Regions from separate parts of the Shewanella sp. BJSY2023SW001 genome, predicted to be linked through region 3. Evidence: predicted binding sites of a transcription regulator. Region 3 holds the regulator's gene; each other region holds the start of a gene.
What was found. The regulator MetJ, encoded in region 3, represses methionine synthesis genes. The targets are predictions, from matches to a motif close to TAGACGTCTAGACGTCTA.

Region 1 (5,942 bases), on a different contig from region 3:
AGCAGTTGCCAGTGGTCGCCATGACGGCCAACGCCATGGCCGGTGACAAGGAGATGTGCCTGATGGCCGGCATGAATGATCACATTGCCAAGCCGATAGAAGTCAGCCTCTTGTATCAGGTGTTGTTGCAGTATCTGGGAGGGGGGCAAGCCCCTGCTGCAGGGAATAATAACACTGGGATGGCCGATGGTGATGCTCCTGATGATCTGGTGAGCTGGCCGGAACAAGAGAGCTTGGATATCGACCGGGGCTTGCAGCTGGTGCAGCATTCAGAACGCCTCTATCGACGCATCCTCGAGCGTTTCCTCGCTAGTCAGGGCAATGTCGGCAAACGGATCCGCAAAGCGCTCAAGGAACAGCAGCAGGAAGAAGCGGTTAGGGCGGCGCATACTTTGAAGGGACTGGCGGGCAATCTTTGCTCTGAGGCTTTGGTGGAAGAGGCTCGGCAATTGGAAGCTAAGTTGGCGGCCGCTGAAGAATGTGAGCAAGAGTTGCAGGCAGTGGAAAAGCGGGTCGCCGTCATTGTCGACGCCATTGCAGATTGGATGGGTGATAAGCCACAAAGCGCTCTTCAGACGCAAGCCGATGCGGCCGAGGAGATGGATGTCGAGACGCTTAAAACCGCTTTGCAGCAACTGCAAAGCAGTCTGGAAGATGCCGATGCCGATGCCGTCGTTCAACTGGAAGCATTGAGCCGCCGGGTGAGTAAACCTTTGTGGCAGCGCTTGAAACCTGTCAGCAGCATGGTCGGCAGCTATCAATTTGATGATGCTGCCGACCTTATTCGCGAATTACAGCAAGAGCTGAACGAGGCGGAATAAGCCTGACTATACTCAACGGGTAATTACGGGCTACGGCGGAACCTGCTGTGCCGAGATGCAAATCGGTGTCTGGAGCAAGAGGGAGATTGGGATGGAAAAAGCCACTGTGTTGGTGGTGGATGATACACCGGAGAATATTGATATTCTGCTCGGGATCCTCGGCGATGACTATAAGCTCAAGGTGGCGATAGATGGCCCAAGAGCGCTGGCGTTGGCGCAGAAGAGCCCTCCGGATCTGATCCTCCTGGATGTGATGATGCCGGGTATGAATGGCTATGAAGTCTGTAAGCGTCTCAAGCAAGAGCCTATGACTTGCCATATTCCGGTGATCTTTGTCACTGCTCTCTCTGAAGTGGCCGATGAGACCCAGGGCTTTGATTTGGGCGCTGTCGACTACATCACCAAGCCTGTCAGTGCCCCGATAGTTAAGGCGCGGGTGCGGAACCACCTGGCCCTCTATGATCAGCAGCGCTTGCTGGAACAACAGGTGCGTGAACGCACTCACGAGCTGGAACAGACCCGTTTCGAGATCATTCGTCGTCTGGGCCGCGCTGCCGAATACAAGGATAACGAAACCGGCTTACACGTTATTCGCATGAGCCACTACGCCAAGCTACTGGCGCAGCAAGCCCAGTTGCCGGAACACTTCTGTGAACTACTCTATAATGCGGCGCCCATGCATGATATCGGCAAGATAGGTACGCCGGACGCCGTGCTGAAAAAGCCGGCCAAGCTGGATGCCGAAGAGTGGAGAATCATGCAACAACACGCCGAAATTGGCGCCGAGATTATTGGTGAACACCCGGATCCTCTGTTGCAGATGTCCCGGAGGATAGCATTGACCCACCACGAAAAGTGGGACGGCTCAGGTTATCCCAAAGGTTTAAAAGGCGAAGATATTCCCATTGAGGGGCGAATCGTCGCCATTGCCGATGTCTTTGATGCCCTGACTTCGATTCGACCTTACAAGAAGGCCTGGAGCATAGAAGATACCATGGCGTTACTGGAGTCTGAGGCAGGGAAACACTTTGACCCTGAACTGGTGGAGCACTTCAAACAGATATTGCCCCAGGTGATTGAAGTGCGTGACACTCATATGGAAACCGAGTCCGACGCCGAATAGCGACAAACTGCGGATAAAAATAAAGGCGCCGACGGCGCCTTTATTGGGTGATTTATTGTTACTCCTGCTCTTCCAGAGAGTAGGGTAGAGGCATTACCGTCAGTTCGCTGTTTTCATCATCGGCGATACGGAATTTGGCACCGACTTCTGTGTCATTGGCCAGTACTGCGGTCAGCAGTAACTCGCCATTTCGTTGTACGGCTTCAATAATGCTGCCACCCTTACGAAAACCTCCTTCCAGCGCCATCTCCAGCGTGGTTTCCGGGGTGACATCGACAGTGGCTTTGCCCTTGAGAATATAGAGGGCTCGCTTGTTGCCGCCGCGATACTTCATTCTGGCCACGGTTTCCTGGCCCATGTAGCAACCCTTGGTGAAGCTGATGCCGTTGATGGCTTGCAGGTTGCACATTTGCGGTACAAATTGGCCCATGTGTGCTGCCGGCAGGTTAGGGTAGGCGGCAAGGATTTCCAGCTCTTGCCAGGCACTGGCATCGACTGGAGGCTGCTGGCAGATGGCATCGGCCTGGGCTTTGGGCAGTACCAGAATAAAGCGCTCGCCGTCCTGCAGCACTGCGCCGCCATCGACAGCGCTGACTTGTTGCTCGGTGTTGAAGCCCGGAAGCTGCTCTGTCAGCCAAGTGCTCGCCTTGGCACCGGCAACACCCAAGAGGCTGTAATCGTCGCTGACATCGACCAGTTCGGCCTTACTGAATACCGCATACTTCTTCAATTGCGGCAAGTCGGCTGCCAGGGTATCTTTTGGCATCATCAATATCAGGGCGTCACCCAGAGTAAAGGTTCTGAAGCTTGAAAGCATCTTGCCTTTGGGGTCGCAGTGAGCGCCCCAGCGCCACTGCTCTGTCGTGAGAGAGCTGATATCTGTGGTGACCTGACCGTGGATAAAGCTGCGGCCCTGTTCACCGGTAACGGCAAGCAGACCCAAGTGAGAGAGGCGGGAAATAAGCAGATCCGGAATGCCGGCATCCAGAGGCCAATCGGGCTGAGAAACGCAAATGCTCATAACAAGATCCTGAGATTGAAGGCATTAAGAGATCTGCGATTGTAGCGGATTTGACAGAAATAAACAGGGCGCCAAGGGTAATAAGGCGCCCTGTGAAAATCAGAACAGCAAACGAGTACGGATAGTGCCTTCGATAGACTTGAGTTCTGTTAGTGCTTCTTCTGCCTGAGTGGTATCCACTTCCATTACCACATAACCTATGGTCGGCGTGGTTTGCAGGTACTGGGCTGAAATGTTGATGCCTTTTTCTGAAAACGCCTGGTTAATCTTGATCAGAATACCTGGACGGTTATGGTGAATATGCAGCAGGCGAGAGGCATCTTTATGCTGCGGCAGCGATACTTCCGGGAAGTTGACTGCCGACAGGGTAGAGCCGTTGTCTGAGTATTTGGCCAGCTTGCCGGCAACTTCAATACCTATGTTTTCCTGAGCTTCTTCTGTGCTGCCACCTATGTGAGGGGTCAGCAGCACATTGTCCAGACCGCGCAGCGGGCTTTGGAATTCATCTGTGTTGGACTTGGGCTCAGCCGGAAACACGTCGATGGCAGCACCAGCCAACTGCTGCTCCTTGAGGGCGACGGCCAGGGCGTCGATATCCACCACTGTGCCGCGGGAAGCGTTGATCAATATGCTCCCTTTGCGCATCATCGCCAGTTCGGCCTGGGCAATCATCTCTTTGGTCTGTGGTGTTTCAGGTACATGCAGGCTGACCACATCGGCCTGAGACAGCAGTTGCTCCATGGAGTGAACTTGTTGGGCGTTACCCAGCGGCAGCTTATCTTCGATATCGAAGAAGATCACTTTCATCCCTAAAGTTTCGGCAAGGATCCCAAGCTGGGTGCCGATATGACCATAACCTATAACCCCAAGGGTTTTGCCGCGGGCTTCAAAGCTGCCATTGGCGCTCTTGAGCCAGCCACCACGATGGGCCAGGGCGTTGCGCTGCGGGATCCCGCGCAGCAACATGATGATTTCACCGAGTACCAGTTCGGCCACGCTGCGGGTATTGGAGAAGGGCGCGTTGAATACTGGAATACCCAGTTGCTCGGCAGCCTTGAGATCGACCTGGTTGGTACCGATACAGAAACATCCTATGGCAACCAGCTTTTCAGCTTGTTGCAAGACTTCTTGGGTTAGTTGGGTACGGGAGCGGATTCCGACGAAATGGGCATCTTTGATCGACTGCTGCAGCTCAGTGCCGGAAAGTGATGCCTTATGATACTCGATATTGGTGTAGCCAGCCCTTTCCAGCACATCAACGGCTGATTGGTGGACGCCTTCCAACAACAGGATTTTAATTTTATCCTTGTCCAGCGAGTGTTTCGCCATGATATAGGTACCCTCTTGATTATTAACTAATGTACGTATGCTATGATATTTTCGCTCATGCCCAACCAAAGTAGCACTTTTTTCAGATTAAGTGGAGGGCTAGATGGCTAAAGTATTTTTTCCTAATAGAGAACAATCACTGGCATAAGGAAAGTGGCTTGAAAAACACAATTATCTGGCTGGTCATTTATTTTGCGGTACTTATCTGGTCGGCGATAGCCCCCAAAGATAATTTTACTTGGTGGCTGGAAGCGCTGCCGGGTATGCTGGCGCTGCCGATACTGTTTTTTACCCGTAAGCGTTTCCCGTTGACTCCACTGCTTTATGGCCTGATTTTGGTGCACTGCCTGATCCTCTTTGTCGGTGCCCACTACACCTACGCCGAGGTGCCACTGTTCGATACCTTGGCACAGTGGATGGGTTCTGAGCGCAATAACTACGATAAACTGGGTCACTTGGCGCAAGGGTTTATCCCGGCCATGATTGCTCGGGAGATACTGCTGCGTAATCGGGCAGTGAAGCCGGGTGCCTGGTGTGCCTTTCTAGTCAGTTGTTTTGCCTTGGCCTTATCGGCTTTCTATGAACTGATAGAATGGTGGGTCGCCGTTGCCACCGGAACCGGCGCCGAGGCCTTTCTCGGCACCCAAGGCTACGTTTGGGATACCCAGTCGGATATGCTGATGGCCCTTGTCGGTGCTATCGCTGCCTTGTTCTTCTTATCCTCATTTCATGACCGTCAATTGCGGCATTTAAACGTAGATTGACAGTTGGAACAAAGAGTTTTGAATACACTCTTTACAATCTTCCGTCTGAAAAATCTGTTAAAGATTGTTAGAATAATACTTTATGGTGATGAAAACCGGACGTTATCTGGTCAGAATCGTCTGATGCTTTTTGTGTAGTCGCACTTAAAGTGATTAAGGAAGCTATCCCTTTAGGGATATAAGCAAGACTTTTCAGGGAGAAGAGTAAAAATGAGTAGTATCAATGAGTTGGTTTTTATAAATCAAATAGCCGCCCCTTGTCATTTGGCCATACTGGCCGAGTCCATCGGTCTTAAGACTCGTATAGTACGCCACCCGGAGCAGTTGGAACCGCAGAAGAGTGATAGTACTTTTTATCTAATCTCTCAGAAGGGGGCAGCGCTGGATAATAAGGGGATCCCTTTATTGGCCAGTCGTTTGGTTTCTCATGTTCCGGTCGCCCTTTATCAAGTCAGCAGAGGGTCACTGGATCAGGAATCAGCGATGTTGCTGGGGATCCGCGGAGTGCTCTACTCAGATCAGCGTATCGATCTTATGCTCACTGGTCTACGCAAGATGGTGGCCGATGAGCTCTGGTACGACAGAACCCTTATCAGTAAGATGTTCCGTAAGTTGGTCAAAACTCTGGACACTGGCAATGAGATGTCGGCCGATACGGTTTCCATGCTGCAGATGTTGACCCGGCGTGAACGTACCATTATTCAGCTGGTTTCCAGTGGTGCCAGGAATAAAGAGATAGCCCAGCGTCTGTGTATCAGTGAGCATACGGTCAAGGCGCATATCTCATCGATTTTCCGCAAGACACAATCTCGTAATCGAGTCGAATTGTTGCGTTGGGCCCAGACCTATCAGAGTCACTTCGATCTCATCAGTTGATTTGTCGC
Region 2 (5,942 bases), on a different contig from region 3:
CAAAGTGTTGCAGTATAGAGGCAATATCTTCAAATTCAGTTGGGATTTCAGCCACCGAACTGTGGCTCAGGACCTGTAGCTTGGTGTCTGGCATATGCTGTAGTAACAGCACAGTTTGGGCGTGAAATATTTCTCTGACAGTGGCTAAACGGTTTTGCCAATGGCTAAGCTTCAAAGGGTCGTTGGGGTGGTCTCTTAAGCTGCTGGTTTTTTCCGTCAGTTGCGCATGCATATAGTTATCGTATTTTTGATGGCAGGGATTGCCTCAGGATACCTAACCGTTTGCGTTAATAAAATGCAAATAATCAGTTATTGGATCTGAGTCTTTTTAATGCTTGTTCTGTGCTTTGAATCAAGGCTTTTCTGCTTCTTTCTTCTGTTTGGATGACTTGAGCCCTGCTCTGGCACTTTCCAGCATGGGGGCCAACTTGGCTGCTGAGTCCGGGCTGAAAAAGCAACTGCTGGAGTCCAACTGCAATGGAGCCGAAAACTGGTTCATCTGCCGCTCAAGGCGCTTGATGATATGTTCCAGATCCCGCTCCAGATCGACAAACACCAGTAGGACATATTGGCTGTCGTTGTAGTGGGCGGCAATATCCGCGGTTCTTATGGTACTGAGGATCAGGTTACCGAGTTCCTTATGATGACGTGCCAGCGTTTCGGCATCCATATTCGCCCCGGGTATCAACTCGAAAAAAATAATGCCTGAATGAGCACCGAAGCGGCGACCGAGATTGAGCTGTCTTGGCGCCATCATAATGAAACCATAACGGTTGAGTATGCCTGTTTCCCGGTCTCGCATGGATAGCGATTCGATTCTATGGCTTTGGCATAGGAGCGCCAAGTCTTGCTGCAGCAGAATTTGAAACGGTTCCAGCATATAAGGGCTTATGTGTTGCTGCTCGTTGGCATGGGCATTGATGACACACAGGCAACCGAACACCGAGCCATCGGGCCAGAGCACGGGCCGGGATAGAATCCCAAGGACATTGCTGAACTCTTTTGGATTGTCATTATAGGTGGAGCGGGTGAGATCCAGATTAACGCCCTCGGGTGGGCTATCGACCATACGCAGGAATACACTTTCGTCTGCAGAGAATACCTTACCGGGTGGGAACCTGTGGCTGGCATCGGCGGCGCTGACAATGACTTCAAATCCCTGTTCTGTCTTTTGCAGCACAAAGACTTTGTCGGCCTGGTAGTAACGTTTCATTAGCTCACATTGATGCATCCAGCGAATAAGGTTGAGTCTGTGGCTTTCATTTTCCAATAGGCTCTTGCCTGGGTCTATGGTATCCGGGAGCATGTCTCTTCCTGAGTGATGTGGCTTAAGTTCAACTTTAAGTGTGGAAGCAGTATAGGAATTTCGCAAATCGAGTGCGGCTTAAACCTGCTTTGGCTATAATGCGGCTTCTTTTCTTGCTGAGTCTTTTTAATGCCGCAAACCATGCAATACCGCCAGGCCGAGGCGGCCGATATTGAGACGATTGCCAGTCTGGAGCAGCGCTTCGGCCAGGATGAATTGAGTGCCAGAGAGCGCACTCAAGGCATGCAAGGGCAGGGCTTTTCTGCCAAGGAGCTTGAGCCTCTGGTGGCTTCCGGCCTGGTGTGGTTGGCGTTGGACGCGACTAAGGTAGCCGGTTATCTGATAACCGGCAGTTGGGATAAACTTAAGCATTCGCCTTTGTGTCAGGCCCTCTGTCGGCAACTGGCTCAGAATCGCTTTGACCTGGAATTGAATTGGCAGCAGACTTTGCACTACGGTCCGGTTTGGGTGCATCCTGATTATCGTGGCAAGGGCGTGTTTGATAAGCTTTATGGCGCCGCCAGAGCCAACATCAGTGCGCCTTGGCTGGCACTGATCGCCGAGGATAACGAGGCGTCTATACGTGCCCATAGCCGGGATGGCCGCATGCGCACCCTGGATTTTGTCACCCTTTGTGGCCGGGATTTCTATCTGCTGCTGGGTTAACAGGCGCTTTGACGCGGGAGAGTAAGATGCAAAACACGCCAGAAACCCTACTGCAATCCTGTGAGTCGCTAAGGCTTTCTGCCTGGGATAATGTCAGATACCTGGTGTCTGTTTTGGCGCTGCAGGGTCAACAGGCAAAGGCTTTTGAAGCCAAAATCGATGGCAAGCCGCATTATCTGCTGCAAGCCTTGGGCGTCTGTTTCGACTGTGGGCGCAGCAATAGCTATCAGGTGCAGATCCGCCAGTTGACTGATACCGAATTCACTCCAATGAAAGTGTTGGATATCACGCCGCTATCGGCCGAGCAGTTGGGTTACCTCTGTATGGAAACGGCCCATTTCGATCACTGCTACTGAGATATCGCCCGATAAATAGATATAAAAAAACCGCCCTGAGGCGGTTTTTTTGCAAGCTGAGTCTATTACAGACCTGCGTCGGTACGCAGGGCTTCAGCCTTGTTGGTTTGCTCCCATGGGAACTCGTCACGGCCGAAGTGACCGTAAGCGGCGGTGCCTTGATAGATGGGGCGCGCCAGATCCAGCATCTCGGTCAGGCCGTATGGACGCAGATCGAAGTGCTGACGTACCAACTGGATAAGCAATTCTTGCGAGACTTTGCCTGTGCCGAAGGTTTCCACACTGATGGAGGTCGGTTCGGCCACACCAATGGCGTAAGACACCTGGATTTCACAGCGGTCAGCCAGACCGGCAGCCACTATGTTTTTGGCAACGTAACGGGCAGCGTAAGCGGCGCTACGGTCAACCTTGGATGGGTCTTTACCTGAGAAGGCACCACCACCGTGACGGGCCATGCCGCCATAGGTATCAACGATGATCTTGCGACCGGTCAAACCACAGTCACCCATAGGGCCACCGATAACAAAACGGCCGGTTGGGTTGATGAAGTACTTGGTGTCCTTGTTCAGCCACTGGGCAGGCAATACTGGCTTGATGATGGTTTCCATCACGCCTTCCACCAGATCCGCCTGGCTGACGCTTTCGCAATGCTGGGTAGAAAGTACCACGGCATCGATACCGACAATCTTGTTGTCTTCGTAGGCGAAAGTCACCTGAGACTTGGCATCGGGACGCAACCAAGGCAGAGCGCCGCTCTTGCGGACTTCTGACTGGCGCTTAACCAACTGGTGAGCGTAGGTGATAGGAGCTGGCATCAGCACGTCGGTCTCATTGCTGGCGTAACCAAACATCAGACCCTGGTCACCGGCACCCTGTTCTTTGGGATCGGCACGGTCTACACCCTGGTTGATATCGGGGGACTGCTTGCCGATGGCGTTCAGTACCGCACAGCTGTCGGCATCAAAACCCATATCCGAGTGGGTATAACCTATTTCGCGAACGGTTTTACGGGTCAGTTCTTCAATATCGACCCAGGCTGAGGTGGTGACTTCACCGGCCACCAGTACCATACCTGTCTTGACCAGGGTTTCACAGGCTACACGGGCCTTGGGATCCTGAGCCAGAATCGCGTCGAGTACCGCATCAGAAATCTGATCGGCGATTTTATCTGGATGTCCTTCTGAGACTGACTCAGAGGTAAACAAGTGTTTTGCCATAATTCGGAAAATCTCGTCTGTGGAATTCAAACGTGTAGAAGCATCTACATCTAGACGGCCATTTTAGTGGAATTCGACTTGGATGACACCCCTTGTCGCAAATATTTGTGCGCCATGGCGCAGGAATCGGCTCAAATGACTAAGAGCTTTTTCCACTGTTTTCAGCTATTTTGCTGAAATGTATCAGATTCATCTGTTTCTGGGTGAGGAGTTTTCCTATGGCGCTTTAACCCAGGTAGCCGCATTGAAAGCGAACAGCGGACAGGCAAGTTGACAGCTTTGTGAGCGGCAAGCTTCGCAAATGAGGCGCAAATGTAAACACAAAGCAAAGCCTGGGCTGCTTTTGGCGTTGTGAGTGGGTGAATTTTATTTGCGTCCTTCTGCCCGGTAGGGGAAAATATGGCTCCAATTTGCCCAAGACCTCTAAGATCAAGCAGGAGAGAGCATGTCTTCCCGTAAAGAACTCGCTAACGCTATCCGTGTTTTAAGTATGGACGCTGTCCAAAAGGCCAATTCCGGCCACCCCGGTGCTCCCATGGGGATGGCTGATATCGCCGAAGTCCTGTGGCGGGATCACCTCAAGCACAACCCTGTGAACCCTCAATGGGCCGACCGCGACCGCTTTGTGTTGTCAAACGGCCATGGTTCCATGCTGCATTACTCACTGCTGCATCTGGCGGGTTATGATCTGGGCATTGAAGATCTCAAGCAGTTCCGTCAACTGCACTCACGCACTCCGGGCCATCCTGAATATGGTTATGCTCCCGGCATAGAAACCACCACAGGGCCTTTGGGCCAAGGCATTACCAATGCTGTAGGTATGGCGATTGCGGAAAAGGCTCTGGCGGCTCAGTTTAACCGTGACGGTCACGATATTGTCGATCATCACACTTATGTCTTCATGGGTGACGGTTGCCTGATGGAAGGTATCTCCCATGAGGCCTGCTCACTGGCCGGTACCCTGGGTCTTGGCAAACTGATCGCCTTCTGGGATGACAACGGTATCTCCATCGATGGTCATGTTGAAGGCTGGTTCAGCGATGATACTCCCAAGCGCTTTGAAGCCTATGGCTGGCACGTGGTTGCCGGTGTCGATGGTCACGACCCACAAGCTATTAACGCCGCCATTGAAGCCGCCAAGGCTGATCCGCGTCCATCGCTGATCTGCTGCAAGACCGTAATAGGTTACGGTTCTCCCAACAAGTCCGGTTCTCATGATTGCCACGGTGCGCCGCTGGGTGATGCTGAAATTGCCGCCACCCGTGAATTCCTGGGCTGGAAGCATGAGCCATTCGTGATCCCATCTGAAATCTATGCTGCCTGGGATGCCAAGGAAGCCGGTAAGGCCGCCGAAAGCAGCTGGAACGACAAGTTCGCTGCCTATGAAGCCGCTCACCCCGCGCTGGCCGCCGAGCTCAAGCGTCGCCTCAACGGTGAACTGCCTGCCAACTTTGACGCCGATGCCAAAGCCTACATAGAGCAGCTGCAGGCCAATCCTGCCAATATCGCTTCCCGTAAGGCCTCGCAAAATGCACTGGAAGCCTTCGGTAAAATGTTGCCTGAATTCTTAGGGGGCAGTGCCGACCTGGCGCCTTCCAACCTGACCATGTACTCAGGTTCCAAGCCTATTTCGGCCGAAGATCCCAGCGGCAACTACCTGCACTATGGTGTGCGTGAGTTTGGTATGACCGCCATCATCAACGGTATTGCCCTGCACGGTGGGTTTGTACCTTACGGTGCCACCTTCCTGATGTTTATGGAATATGCCCGCAACGCCATGCGGATGGCCGCGCTGATGAAGGTGCAGAACATTCAGGTCTATACCCACGACTCCATTGGTCTGGGTGAAGACGGCCCGACTCACCAACCGGTTGAGCAGATTGCCTCTTTGCGTATGACTCCCAACATGAGCACCTGGCGCCCATGTGACCAGGTAGAATCTGCTATCGCCTGGAAATACGCCATTGAGCGCAAAGACGGCCCAACTTCGCTGATCTTCTCGCGTCAGAACCTGACCCAGATGCCACGCAGCGCCGAGCAACTGAATGATGTGGCCAAGGGCGGTTATGTGCTGGTGGATTGCGAAGGCGCGCCTGAGCTGATCATCATTGCCACCGGCAGCGAAGTCGAGTTGGCGGTTAAGGCCCAGGTTGAGCTGGCCGCTACTGGCGCCAAGGTGCGCGTGGTTTCCATGCCATCTACCGACGTATTTGACCAGCAAACCGCGGCTTATAAAGAAGCTGTACTGCCAGCCAATGTCACAAAACGACTGGCCGTGGAAGCGGGCATAGCCGATTACTGGTATAAATATGTCGGCCTGAACGGTCGCATTATTGGCATGACCAGCTTCGGTGAGTCGGCGCCTGCCAATCAGTTGTTTGAGATGTTCGGTTTCAC
Region 3 (5,942 bases):
CTTCCGGCGACAGATGTTACTCATTGCCTGCCGCAGGCTTATGCACAGGCGATCCTGTGACTCGCTGCGAGTACATCCCTGTAAGCTCTGCCTCGCCATCCCTGGCTCGGAAGGTCACAGTCCCGCCTGTGCCTGGAAAATAGGCGTATGTCTGCAAATCGCTCAAATATTTCAAGCTACTCCATTTTCACAGAATTACACCGACTCCCGCTCGAAGCGGCCGCAGGGCGTTGATGACAATCGCGTAGCGAGGCATGGATGCCGAAGCAGCGCCAGTCGAATCAGGGATGAGCGTCTGGCGCGATAGCGAATTGGCATCATAAGCACAAGGGGTTGTCCGCTGCGTCGCGGGTCGCTGGGGGTTTGGAAAGGGGGCGAGTCGATACAGCCCCCTTTCCTCGGGTGTGGGGCGAAGCTCCACGACTTTAGACCGCTGGCACAGCGGCTAGCATGGCTTTAAGCCAAAGCTCAGCAATGAACTTGATCTCAGCTTCCAGCTAAACCGCAGCCTATCACTTGCGGTACGGATAGGCTGAAAGCTCGAATACCGTGAAGGACTGGACGTCCGAGAACGGCCTCTAACACAGGCTTTCCTAGCCAGGAGTCAACCAACTTCAAACATGACGCTAATACCAACCCTACTCCTGCAGCAGATCGCGACAGATCTGCACCAGATCCGACTGTACTGCCGCGGCAGTCACTTCCCTACCGGCACCTGGGCCGCGAATGATCAGCGGATTACCCTGGTAGAAGGCTGAGCGGATGACAAACACATTATCTCCCGGGGTCAGGTTAGCGTATGGATGCTGACGCTCGACCCACTGCAGAGAGACTTCGGCGTTAACCTGGCCATCTTGCTGCTCCAGTGACGCCACATAGCGCAGCACCTTGTTTTGCTCGGCCGCGGCGGCAAACTGCTGCGCGAGAGTGGCATCCAATTCGGTGATCCGCTGCAAAAACTCATCCAGCGGAATATCGGCCAGCGCCTCAGGCACCAGTGAGCTTAAGCGAATATCCTCAAGCTCCAGTTCCAGACCTATTTCACGAGCCAATATCAACAACTTGCGCTGCATGTCACGCCCGGAAAGATCGTCCCTGGGATCCGGCTCTGTGATCCCCAGCTCTTTGGCCTGCAACACCAACTCGGAGAAAGGTTTGATGCCATCGAAATGCTCAAACAGCCAGCAGAGCGTGCCGGAAAAGATACCGCCGACAGCCTCTACCCTGTCGCCGCTGTTGTGCAAATCATTGAGCGCGTGCTGCACCGGCAGCCCGGCGCCGCAACTGGCGTTGTAACGCCAGAACAGTCGGCGGTTACCCAACTGCTGTTTCAGCTCGCGGTAGAAAGGCAATGGCCCGGAGCCAGCCAACTTGTTGGCACTGACCATATGAATGCCACGGGCAAAAAACTCAGGATACTCTAGTGTCAGTCCAGCGCTGGCACTGATATCCAGCGCTACCAGTTCATCGGCTTGCAGCAACGCAAGCTGTTCGAACAGATGTTCATACTGCCAAGGGGTAGCTTCAGCTTCAAACCTTGCCTGCCAGTCATCCCCAAAGATCCCCTCATTGCAGATCCAGGCGCGGCTCGAACTCGCCAAGCCCAGGAGTTCAACACTGGCCTCCAGCTCACGTTTGAGGCCGTCGCGGGCTCGGCCAAACAACTCCACCCAGGCTTCGCCTATGTTACCCACACCCAGCAGAATAACGCCTATGCGTTTGCGGGGGCCGGCGCAGCGCCTGTGCACCTTCTGGGTCAGCAGGTTCACCTGCGATTTGGGTACCAGGGTGACCAGGCTGAGTTGGTCCTGGTACAGAGGCCGCGCTTCACGGCTCAGCAAACGGGCAAAGCTGCGACGATAACTGCCGGCGCCACTGCTTACCAGCGCCACCAGTCCATGCTCTCTGTCCTCGGTAATGCTTTGAATTTTGAGCTCGGATGTCTGCGCTTCCAGTAACTGCCAGACTTGGCGGGATAATTCGGGAGTAAAGGCCAGCTCAAGTTTGTGTTGTCCCTGAGACCAGTAAGCCAGCGGGTTCAAACCCGCCTCATTGAGTGCATCGAGCGTCTGAGTCTGAGCCCGGCTGCCATTGAGCTCCAGGCTCAAGAGGGACACCTGATTAAGATTGGTCACCACAGGGGCACTTGCGGCATCACTCTTGGGGGCTATCAGGGTAAAGTCGGTATGCGAGGCGTAGCTCGAACGCACCGCCAGACTGACCTCGGTATCAAACAGCGGCTGCAGGGTACGGCAATGCAGTACCGGGGAGCCAAGCCGCGCCAGGCGGTCGGCCTCAGCCAGCGACATACTGCTCAGTAGCCTGGCATCGGCAATCTTGTTGGGATCGGCATTGAACACCCCTTCGACATCTGTCCAAATGGTCACCCTGTCGATATCGGCCAGGCTGGCTATCAGGGTGGCACTGAAGTCGGAGCCGTTGCGACCGAGCAGCAGAGTTTCGCCTTGGCTATTGGCGCAGATAAAGCCGGTGATCACCAGGCGTTCATCGGGATGCTCGGCCAGCAGCCGCTGCACCCTTTCGCGGGACTCATCGAGGCGAATCCTGGGGACTGCGCCCTCATCGGCAATCAACAAACTGCGGGCATCCACATGGGAAGCGGCAACACCGGACTCCCGCAGCAGCGCCGCCATCAGTCTGGCCGACCAGCGTTCACCGAAACCCACCACCTGATTGCATTGGTATTCGCTGAGTTCAGGCAAGGACAATAAACTGGCCAGTTGCGCCTTATCTGTAGACAGACGCTCCCGCAGTTGACGTGCCTGTTCATTACCCAGCAGCTGTTCAATCAGATTTTGCTGATAACCGACAAGCTCCTGTAGCTCCTCCTGCCACAGAGCGCCCGACTCCTTCAGGGTCAACAGTTTATAGAGAAAATTAGTACTCTTGCCGGCGGCGGAAACCACTACAAGATCATCGGCATGACCATGGGTCAGCAAAATATGGGCGACCCGTCGGTAGCAATCGGCATCGGCGAGACTGGAACCGCCAAACTTATGTAGGTGACAACGTGCCATCTCAAGCTCCTTCAATTCAACAGTTTGCGGCTGCCGCCAATCCGGCGGCGATATCGTCCAGCAGATCCCGGCCATCTTCTATGCCCACAGACAAGCGAATAAGCGTGTCTTTAATACCGGCTTCGGCGCGAGCCTCACTCGCCATGGCTCTGTGGGTCATGGTGGCGGGCACCGCCACCAGGCTCTCAACTCCTCCCAGGCTCTCGGCCACGGAAAACAGCTTGAGCGCGCCGAGGAAGGCAACCACCTGCGCTTCATCACCCTTGAGTTCAAAACTCAGCATAGCGCCAAAGCCACTCTGCTGCCTGGCGGCAATCTCATGGCCTGGGTGGCTCTTAAGCCCCGGATAATAAACTTTGTCGACCACCGGGCTCTGACTCAGCAGCGCCACTATGCGCTCGGCATTGGCCTGATGCTCGCGGATCCTAAGCGCCAGAGTACGCAGGCCACGCAGGGTCAGGTAGCTGTCGAAGGCGCCTCCGCTCAGTCCAAGCGTGTTGGACCACCAGTGCAGCTGCTCTGCCAATTCGGGATCTTTGGCTACTACGGCACCGCCCACCACATCGCTGTGGCCATTGATATATTTAGTGGTCGAGTGCACCACTATGTCGGCCCCCAACAGCAAAGGCTGTTGCAGCGCCGGCGATAAAAAGGTGTTGTCAGCCACCACCAATGCATCCTGCTGGTGGGCTGCCTCGGCAATGGCGGCAATATCCACTACCCGCAGCAGTGGATTGGATGGCGTCTCGAGCCACACCATGCGCGGCTTTTGTGCCAGGGCAGCGGCAAGAGCTTGCGGGTCGGTTTGATCCAGCACCTGCAAGCGAAACTGGCCCTTGGCCGCCAGATGGGTGAACAGCCTATAGCTACCGCCATAACAGTCATGGGGCACCAACAAGAGGTCATCCGGCCCCAGCAGGTTGACCACCAGAGTAATGGCCGCCATGCCGGTCGCTGTAATTGCCGCACTGCAGCCCTGTTCCAGCTCCCCCAAGGCATCCCCCAGAATGGAGCGGGTAGGATTACCCGAGCGGCTATAATCAAAGGCTCTTGGCTGAGTGTGCCCCTCAAAGGCATAGTTGGTCGACAGATAGATGGGAGGCACCACGGCCCCGTGCTGGCTGTCTGATTCGATGCCCTGCCGGACCGCTGTGGTTGCTAATCGCCGCTCTGTCATAATCGACTCCTGAATGCTGAAGTTCGACACCATAAAGATGTCTGGACGTCTAAATCTAACCAATGACCATCCGGCCGTCAATAGGCATCAAGACGTTTGGACGTCCAAATGTATGGGTTTCTGTTCATATTGCACAGATTTTGCAGGCAATCATTTGACTGTATCCTGTAAGGGTTTAAAATCTGCTGCGAATTAGTGAGATCACAGGTGAATCAATGACTGAATGGAATGGCGAATACATCAGCCCTTATGCCGAACACGGCAAGAAGAATGAGCAAGTGAAAAAAATCACTGTCTCTATTCCGTTGAAGGTACTGAAAGTATTGACCGATGAGCGCACCCGGCGCCAGGTAAACAACCTGCGGCACGCCACAAACAGCGAACTGTTGTGCGAAGCCTTCCTGCATGCCTATACCGGCCAGCCACTGCCCAATGATGAGGATTTGTCCAAAGACAAACCCGACAGCATCCCGGAAGAAGCCAAACGCATGATGGATGCCATGGGCATTGAATGGGAAGACATGGAATAAGTGTCTTATTCCTCTGAATTATCTTATTGTTGAACAAGGATCGCTGCGCGATCCTTTTCTTTTGGGGGCTTGCGAATGCTGTCACTGATAGATCCCGTCACCCTGTTACTGGCATCCCTGATCATATTTACCGGCGCCCTGACCCAGTCGCTGATAGGCTTTGGCCTGGCCGTGGTAGCCACACCTTTGCTGTATATCGTCGATCCGGAACTGGTTCCCGCTCCTGTTATCGCCATGGGGTTTTCCATCGCCCTGCTGACACTGGTACGCGAGCGCGGTCACCTGGAATTCAACGGCTTGCAATATGCCTTGCTGGGACGGCTCCCCGGCGGCCTGATTGGTGCCACCCTGCTGTTACTGGCGCCGCAGCCGATTATGGGCTTGACCATAGCCCTGATTGTGGCCGTGGCCGTATTTCTCAGCTTCAGAAAGTACAGTATCAAAATCAACCGCCTCAGCTTGTTTATCGCCGGGATCTTTTCCGGGATCTTCGGCACCGTGGCCGCCATAGGTGGGCCACCTATGGCCCTGCTGCTGGCGGGAAAAGACGCCAGTCAGTTCCGCGCAGCGCTGTCGGCCTTCTTTATCTTCAGCTCATTGATAGCCTTGATCATTCTCGGCTGTTTTGGCCTCCTGACCCTGAGACACCTATGGCTGTCGCTGTTGCTGCTGCCTTCGGTTTTTCTCGGTTTTCTGGTGGCTGGCCGTTTGGTGGGCAGGGTAGATAAAGAGAAGACCCGAGTCCTGACGCTGGCGCTGTGCGCCCTGAGCGCCCTGCTGCTGACAATCAAATCAACTCTGGCGCTCATCAACGGTTAAATCGCTGTTAGAAGTGATAGCTGGTTTGCAGCACGCCACCTATGGCATCGTCACTGCCAAACATGCCGGTGAGATCCAGCCGGAAGCTGTTGCCTATGGCAAAACCTGTCCCCAGGGAGTAGAGATCGGCGCTGTGATCATTGAGATCCTGGCGATAACCGAGCCGTAAAGCAACCCAGTCAGCAGGCCGGTATTCGCCACCTAAACGCCAATAGCGGCTGCCCTCAAGCTCGGCAAACTTATCGTTGTCGGTAAGATCCAAGTCGCTGCTGAGCGAAAAAGCCGCCCAGTCATAGGCCACCCCGGCGGTAACCATAGGTTTCACCTGATAGGTAAGCTGCACGCCGCCAGCCTCTATGCTGCTTAAGTCCCGCTCGA
Region 4 (5,942 bases), on a different contig from region 3:
GCCCAACCGCAGCCTCAAGGATGCCTTGGTGCGCCTTGGACAGGTCAATATCTACCGTTATGCCTTTAGTTTCTATCTTAAGGAGCGGCTCGATGAATTGCCGCAGCCATATCGCAAGCTGGTACAAGGCTATTGGCGTTTGACCGAGTCAGTGGCGATCGAATCTGTGGACAGTTTGCATCAGATGCAAGGGGTACAGATAGACGCGGACGAAGTGCAGACTCTGGCACTATTCAGCGTATTCGGTCAGATAATAGCCCTGACAGCGTTTGCTTATCTCAACGCCGAAGCCGAGCAATGCTTTCCGCTGGGCATTATCAAGACATTAATAGATACCCAGCAGCAGACGCTGACGGTGGAAGCCTTTGAATCTCTGGGGTTGGATGATGAGCTGCAAAGCGAGTTTATGGTTGCTCATAACCTGAGACAGACCCGGGATCCCAATTCGCCCGGACTGGTACTGAGAAGGGTATTGTCCCAGCGCGGTCTGCTGCTGAATCCTCTCTAGATGCTTTGTGACTGCCGCCGCCTTTAAGGGACGGTGGCAGCCGCTCAGTCAGTGTCTGTCCTGACGCTGTAATCCCTCTTTGGCAATCAATTCCAGCAGCCTTTGCAGTTGCACTCTATTGCTGCTGTCGCGGCGGTAGGCACCGAACAGCGGCCGTTTCAGGCCTTCCTGCCCGAGTTTCACCGAGGTCAGGCTCAAGCCCTGGGCTTCGGTCAGTGACCAGCTGGGTAAGGCCGCTACCCCTTCTTTACAGGCGATGCGTTGCAGCAATACATTGGTGAGATCGCAGCGTTTTTGTGGGCCAGGCACTACCCCGGCCGGCTCAAGGAAGTGACGGAAAATATCCAGCCTTTCCAGCGGTACCGGATAACTGATAATCGCTTCCCCGGCCAACTGCTGCGGCAAAATATAACTGTTGCCTGCCAGCGGGTGATCTTTGGCCATCACCAGTCTCACCTCAAAATCAAACAGATGCTGGTAGGCAAGGGCATGGCCGGGTACAGGATCTGAGGTTAGCACTATATCCAGCTCACCGGTTTCCAGCGCATTAAGTGAGTCGAACAGGTGGCGGCTGGAGAGATCCAGATTGGCATCCGGATAAGACTGATGAAAGGCTTCCATCACAGGCATTAACCAGCGAAAGCAGCTGTGGCACTCAATACCCACCTTCAAGGGGCCGCAGTTTCCTGATAGGCCTCGCTTGAGTACAAATTCGGTTTCCTGTACCCGAGGTAATATCTCTTCTGCCAGGGTCAGCAGACGACTACCTTCAAGCGTGAAGGTCAGAGGTTTGCTTTTGCGGACAAATACCTGGGAGTTAATCCGGGTCTCCAGCTCTTTAATTTGGTGCGACAGTGCCGACTGGGTGACAAAACGTTTCTTCGCCGCGCCGGCCAGACTGCCACTTTCTTTCAGTGCTATCAGAGTACGAAGGTGTCTCAGTTCTATCATTTCCTCTCCACATGAATGCCGCTCATGTTGCCCTTGAATTCAATTCGGTTGCCTGTGCTGAGACTAGCACAATAAACTTCTAGACGTCCAGACGCCCATGTTTATTTGTTGTATTCCGGCGTCATCAGTCATTTGCCGCATGTTTTATAAAGGATGGTATACATTATGCGATTAAACAGTCTTGGCTTTCCCCGTATCGGGCGTCGACGTGAACTCAAGTTTGCTTTGGAGAAGTATTGGCGTGGTGAGTCCAGCGTGGCCGAATTAGAAAGCGTTGCCAATGAGCTTAGGCGCACCCATTGGCAGTGGCAGGCTGATGCCGGGGTGGAGCTGTTACCGGTCGGCGATTTTGCTTACTATGATCAGGTGCTGACCCTGAGTGCGACTCTGGGGGTAATCCCAGAGCGTCACAGTGATGGCGGCGCTGTCAATCTCGATACCCTGTTCCGGATTGCCCGTGGCCGAGCGCCCAGTGGCAAGCATGCGCCGGCGTCTGAAATGACCAAGTACTTCAACACCAACTACCATTATCTGGTGCCTGAGCTCAGCGAAGATCAACGCTTCGATATCGCCTGGGAACAGTTGTTTGAAGAGGTGACCGAGGCTCAGGCGTTGGGTCACACCGCCAAGCCGGTACTCTTGGGGCCGGTCACTTTCCTGTATCTGTCCAAAACAGTGGGTTCAGAGTTCGACCGTTTGACACTGCTGCCGGCGCTGCTGGAATGTTATCAAACCATTCTGGCCCGATTTGCCGCCCAAGGCGTTGAATGGGTGCAATTGGATGAACCTGCGCTGGCACTTGAGCTGGATGACAACTGGCAGCAGGCCTTCCATCAGGCCTACGGCGTGCTCAAGTCGGCGCCGCTCAAGCTGTTGCTGGCAACCTATTACGGCACTGTAGCTCACCATCAAAGTCTGTTGTCGGCACTGCCGGTGGCGGGTATTCACCTGGATCTGGTCACCGCGCCCGAGCAGTTGCAGGCCTTTGCTGGTGCATTGGCACCCGAGCAGGTGTTGTCGGTTGGGGTGATCAACGGCCGTAACGTCTGGGCCGCCGATCTGGATCTTGTGGCCGAGCAGTTGGCGCCACTGGCACGGGATCTGGGAGACCGGCTCTGGCTCGCTACTTCCTGCTCCCTGTTGCATACCCCGGTGGATCTTGAGGTGGAAACCGCGCTGGCGCCCGAGCTCAAGAGCCTATTGGCCTTTGCCCGGCAAAAACTCACCGAGTTGCAGGAGCTCAAGGCGCTTTTGGAGGCGCCTGAGACTGAAAATGCCAAAGCCGTGGTCACCCGTTGCCGGAGTCGGCGCGCGGCCAGGGCGCAGGGGCGTAATCAACCGCTCAGTGCCAGAATTGATGCCTTGATTGCGGCTGATTACGACCGAAACCATGAGTTTGAGGTGCGCAGACAAGCCCAGCAGGCCAGGTTCAAGCTGCCTTTGTTGCCGACGACTACCATAGGTTCATTCCCGCAGACGGCGGCCATTCGTAACCTGCGTAGCCGCTGGCGCAAGGGGGAGTTGGACGATGCTGTATACACAGAGCAACTGCAACAGGTGACCCGGGATACCATAGAACGGCAGCTCAAGCTGGGAATAGATGTGCTGGTACACGGTGAAGCCGAGCGCAACGACATGGTGGAATACTTTGGTGAACAGCTCGACGGCGTTGGTTTTACCAAACATGGCTGGGTGCAGAGTTATGGTTCTCGTTGCGTTAAGCCGCCGCTGATCTATGCCGATGTGACCCGTCCCAAGGCGATGACAGTCGACTGGGCCGAGTATGCCCAGAGTCTAACCGATAGACCGGTGAAAGGCATGCTGACCGGGCCTGTGACCCTATTGCATTGGTCCTTTGCCCGCGAGGATATTAGCCGCGAACAGATAGCGACTCAGTTGGCTCTGGCGATACGCGATGAAGTGGTGGCATTGGAGCAGGCGGGCATAGGCATTATTCAGATTGATGAGCCGGCGTTTAGGGAAGGTTTGCCGCTCAAACGCAGCGATTGGGCCCATTATCTCGATTGGGCTGTGGCCGCCTTCAAGCTCAGCGCCGCCGGTGTCAGGGACGAGACCCAAATTCACACCCATATGTGCTACAGCGAATTCAACGACACTATTGCCGCAATTGCCGCCATGGATGCCGATGTGATCACCATAGAAACATCGCGCTCACGGATGGAGTTGTTGAATGCCTTTGAAGACTTTGACTATCCCAATGAAATCGGCCCCGGGGTTTACGATATTCACTCCCCCAACATTCCAACAGTGGAGGCCATGGTGAGCCTGATTGAAAAGGCGGCGCAGAAAATTCCTCTGCGCCAGCTCTGGGTTAACCCGGATTGCGGCTTGAAGACCCGTAATTGGGAGGAAGTTGAGCCGGCTTTAAAGAACATGGTTGATGCCACCAGGGAGTTGCGACGTCGACTCGGGTGATAAAATTCTGTGGTTAATAACAGTCAGGGGCGCAATGCGCCCCTGATGTTGATTGACTTCAACGCGGTAAAGATTCAACTCATGCTTATTCCCAGTATCATCAGGCCCACAGTGCCCATGATGATCAAGCTTGAAAAGATTGTGCCCAGAATGGCGAAGATTTTCTGCCGCTCTTTTTGTACCAGGCCACCAATACCCAACCCCAAAGACACCAGACAGACCAGCATCATAAAGATGATCATTAACCCTACAAGAACCGCTTCCATGGAGTTTTCATCCATGCCGCCCGGTGTTGTTGTTTCCAGGGTTCCGGCAACAATAAAAGTAATAAACAGGGCGATTCCACTCAATATGCTGGTGACAAATGAGGCTATCCCTGGACCTGAATGTTTTAATTGCATGGCAATCCCTTGATTTTTTCTGATGGTTATCCAACTGAGAAATATACAGAAACTGAGGGAAATATGCCATCGGCCATTTCTGTCTATACTCAGGTCACCAACCGGACTCAGATAACTATCAGGAGAAGCCCCATGGGTCATGTATACAAGATAATAGAACTGACAGGTTCATCCCCCATCAGCTCAGATGAAGCGGTCAAGAATGCCATCGCGGCGGCCAGTCAGTCGCTGCACAATCTGCGCTGGTTTGAAGTGATAGATACCCGCGGCCACCTGGAAGCCGGTGTCATCGCTCATTGGCAGGTCACCATCAAAGTGGGTTTTACCCTGGATTAGACTTGAATTTAGGCATCTCTTGGCAGGCCTTTTTCCACTATCCGGATCAGGCGTCCTGTCTTGCGGGCGGGAATGGGCACTGTGTCCTTGCCGCTGAGTTTTTCTGCCTGCTGCGCCAGTGCCCACGTTATGTGCTCGGCGACCAGCTCCGAGGCATCTGTCAGTCGCGCCTGCAGGGCGACAACTATGGTTTCACTGCCGGGGGCATTGCCCAGCGCCACTGCAATATTACGTAGCCAGCGTTCATGACCTATGCGGCGAATGGCGCTGCCTTCGGTGTTTTTCAAAAACTCGGTCTCGCTCCAGGCGAACAGCTCCAGCAGTTTGGGTTGCTTAAGTTGTGGCCTTAGATGAAAGTCTGTCTCTGCGGTCAAGGGGGCGGCGCGGTTGATGGGGCATACCAGTTGACAGTCATCGCAACCGTAGATGCGATTGCCGAGCAGTGGTCGAAACTCCAGCGGAATGCTGCCGGCCAGCTCTATGGTGAGGTAGGAGATACAGCGGCGCCCATCGACCACATAAGGCTCGACTATGGCGCCGGTTGGGCAACTTGTGATGCAGGCAACGCAGGTGTTGCAGCCTTCGGCTATGGCGACATCCAAGGGTAGCGGCAGGTTCACCAGCAGTTCGCCGAGGAAAAACCAACTGCCGGCCTCATGGTTGAGGATCAGTGAGTGTTTACCTGTCCAGCCGATCCCGGCCTTTGCTGCCAGCGGCCGTTCCAGAATGGGAGCCGAGTCGACGAAGGGCCGAAAGCCACTGCCTTCAAGTTGCAGGGTTTTGAGCGCTTCATCTATGCGCTCGCCCAACTTTTTCAAGCGATTACGCATCAGCTTGTGATAGTCGCGGCCACCGGCATAACGGGAGATATAGCCAAGGTTAGGATCTTTGAGATTGAAGGCAAACCCCGCTTCTGGCGGCAGATAGTCCATCCGTACTGAGATGACTCGCAAAGTGCCGGGATGCAGTTCGGCCGGGCGGGCCCGCATCATGCCGTGGCTGGCCATATAGCCCATTTCACCGTGATAGCCCTTATCGAGCCAGGCCTGTAACCTGGGCTCTTCGCGGCGAAGATCTGTATCTGTGATCCCCACTTGAGCAAAACCCAGCTCTTTGCCCCAGGCTTTTATGTCGCGGGCGAGCTTTCCAAGCATACAGGGATCAAATTGTGGTGGTTGAGGAGCTGACATGAACAGAGGCTGACCGGGGAAAAGACCTGATTATATCAGTAAAGCAGAATCGCTCACAGTTGCCGCAAACGGCGATTTTGGCTTTTGTCGGTGCTATGCTGAAACCGAGGGGGAATGAAT

Region 1: serA (phosphoglycerate dehydrogenase) is a predicted target of MetJ. The motif match lies at 4,387-4,404, and genes of this name have one in related genera.
Region 2: metK (methionine adenosyltransferase) is a predicted target of MetJ. The motif match lies at 3,589-3,606, and genes of this name have one in related genera.
Region 4: metE (5-methyltetrahydropteroyltriglutamate--homocysteine S-methyltransferase) is a predicted target of MetJ. The motif match lies at 1,532-1,549, and genes of this name have one in related genera.

Annotation. Positions count from the first base shown of each region.
Region 1 covers NZ_JBKORF010000008.1:60,634-66,575, forward strand. The annotation lists gene ACMHXH_RS01320 (PAS domain S-box protein) at 1-821, shown strand, start outside; gene ACMHXH_RS01325 (two-component system response regulator) at 913-1,944, shown strand; gene ygfZ (tRNA-modifying protein YgfZ) at 2,003-2,965, opposite strand; gene serA (phosphoglycerate dehydrogenase) at 3,065-4,294, opposite strand; gene ACMHXH_RS01340 (DUF2238 domain-containing protein) at 4,453-5,058, shown strand; gene ACMHXH_RS01345 (helix-turn-helix transcriptional regulator) at 5,269-5,934, shown strand.
Region 2 covers NZ_JBKORF010000080.1:17,149-23,090, forward strand. The annotation lists gene ACMHXH_RS17670 (diguanylate cyclase domain-containing protein) at 1-232, opposite strand, end outside; gene ACMHXH_RS17675 (GGDEF domain-containing protein) at 353-1,306, opposite strand; gene ACMHXH_RS17680 (GNAT family N-acetyltransferase) at 1,436-1,972, shown strand; gene ACMHXH_RS17685 (hypothetical protein) at 1,999-2,328, shown strand; gene metK (methionine adenosyltransferase) at 2,394-3,545, opposite strand; gene tkt (transketolase) at 3,991-5,942, shown strand, end outside.
Region 3 covers NZ_JBKORF010000065.1:310-6,251, forward strand. The annotation lists gene ACMHXH_RS14585 (bifunctional aspartate kinase/homoserine dehydrogenase II) at 639-3,038, opposite strand; gene metB (cystathionine gamma-synthase) at 3,055-4,215, opposite strand; gene metJ (met regulon transcriptional regulator MetJ) at 4,431-4,745, shown strand; gene ACMHXH_RS14600 (sulfite exporter TauE/SafE family protein) at 4,821-5,564, shown strand; gene traF (conjugal transfer protein TraF) at 5,572-5,942, opposite strand, start outside.
Region 4 covers NZ_JBKORF010000044.1:21,989-27,930, forward strand. The annotation lists gene ACMHXH_RS10580 (HDOD domain-containing protein) at 1-508, shown strand, start outside; gene ACMHXH_RS10585 (LysR family transcriptional regulator) at 557-1,459, opposite strand; gene metE (5-methyltetrahydropteroyltriglutamate--homocysteine S-methyltransferase) at 1,625-3,895, shown strand; gene ACMHXH_RS10595 (hypothetical protein) at 3,970-4,296, opposite strand; gene ACMHXH_RS10600 (dodecin) at 4,429-4,632, shown strand; gene queG (tRNA epoxyqueuosine(34) reductase QueG) at 4,641-5,786, opposite strand.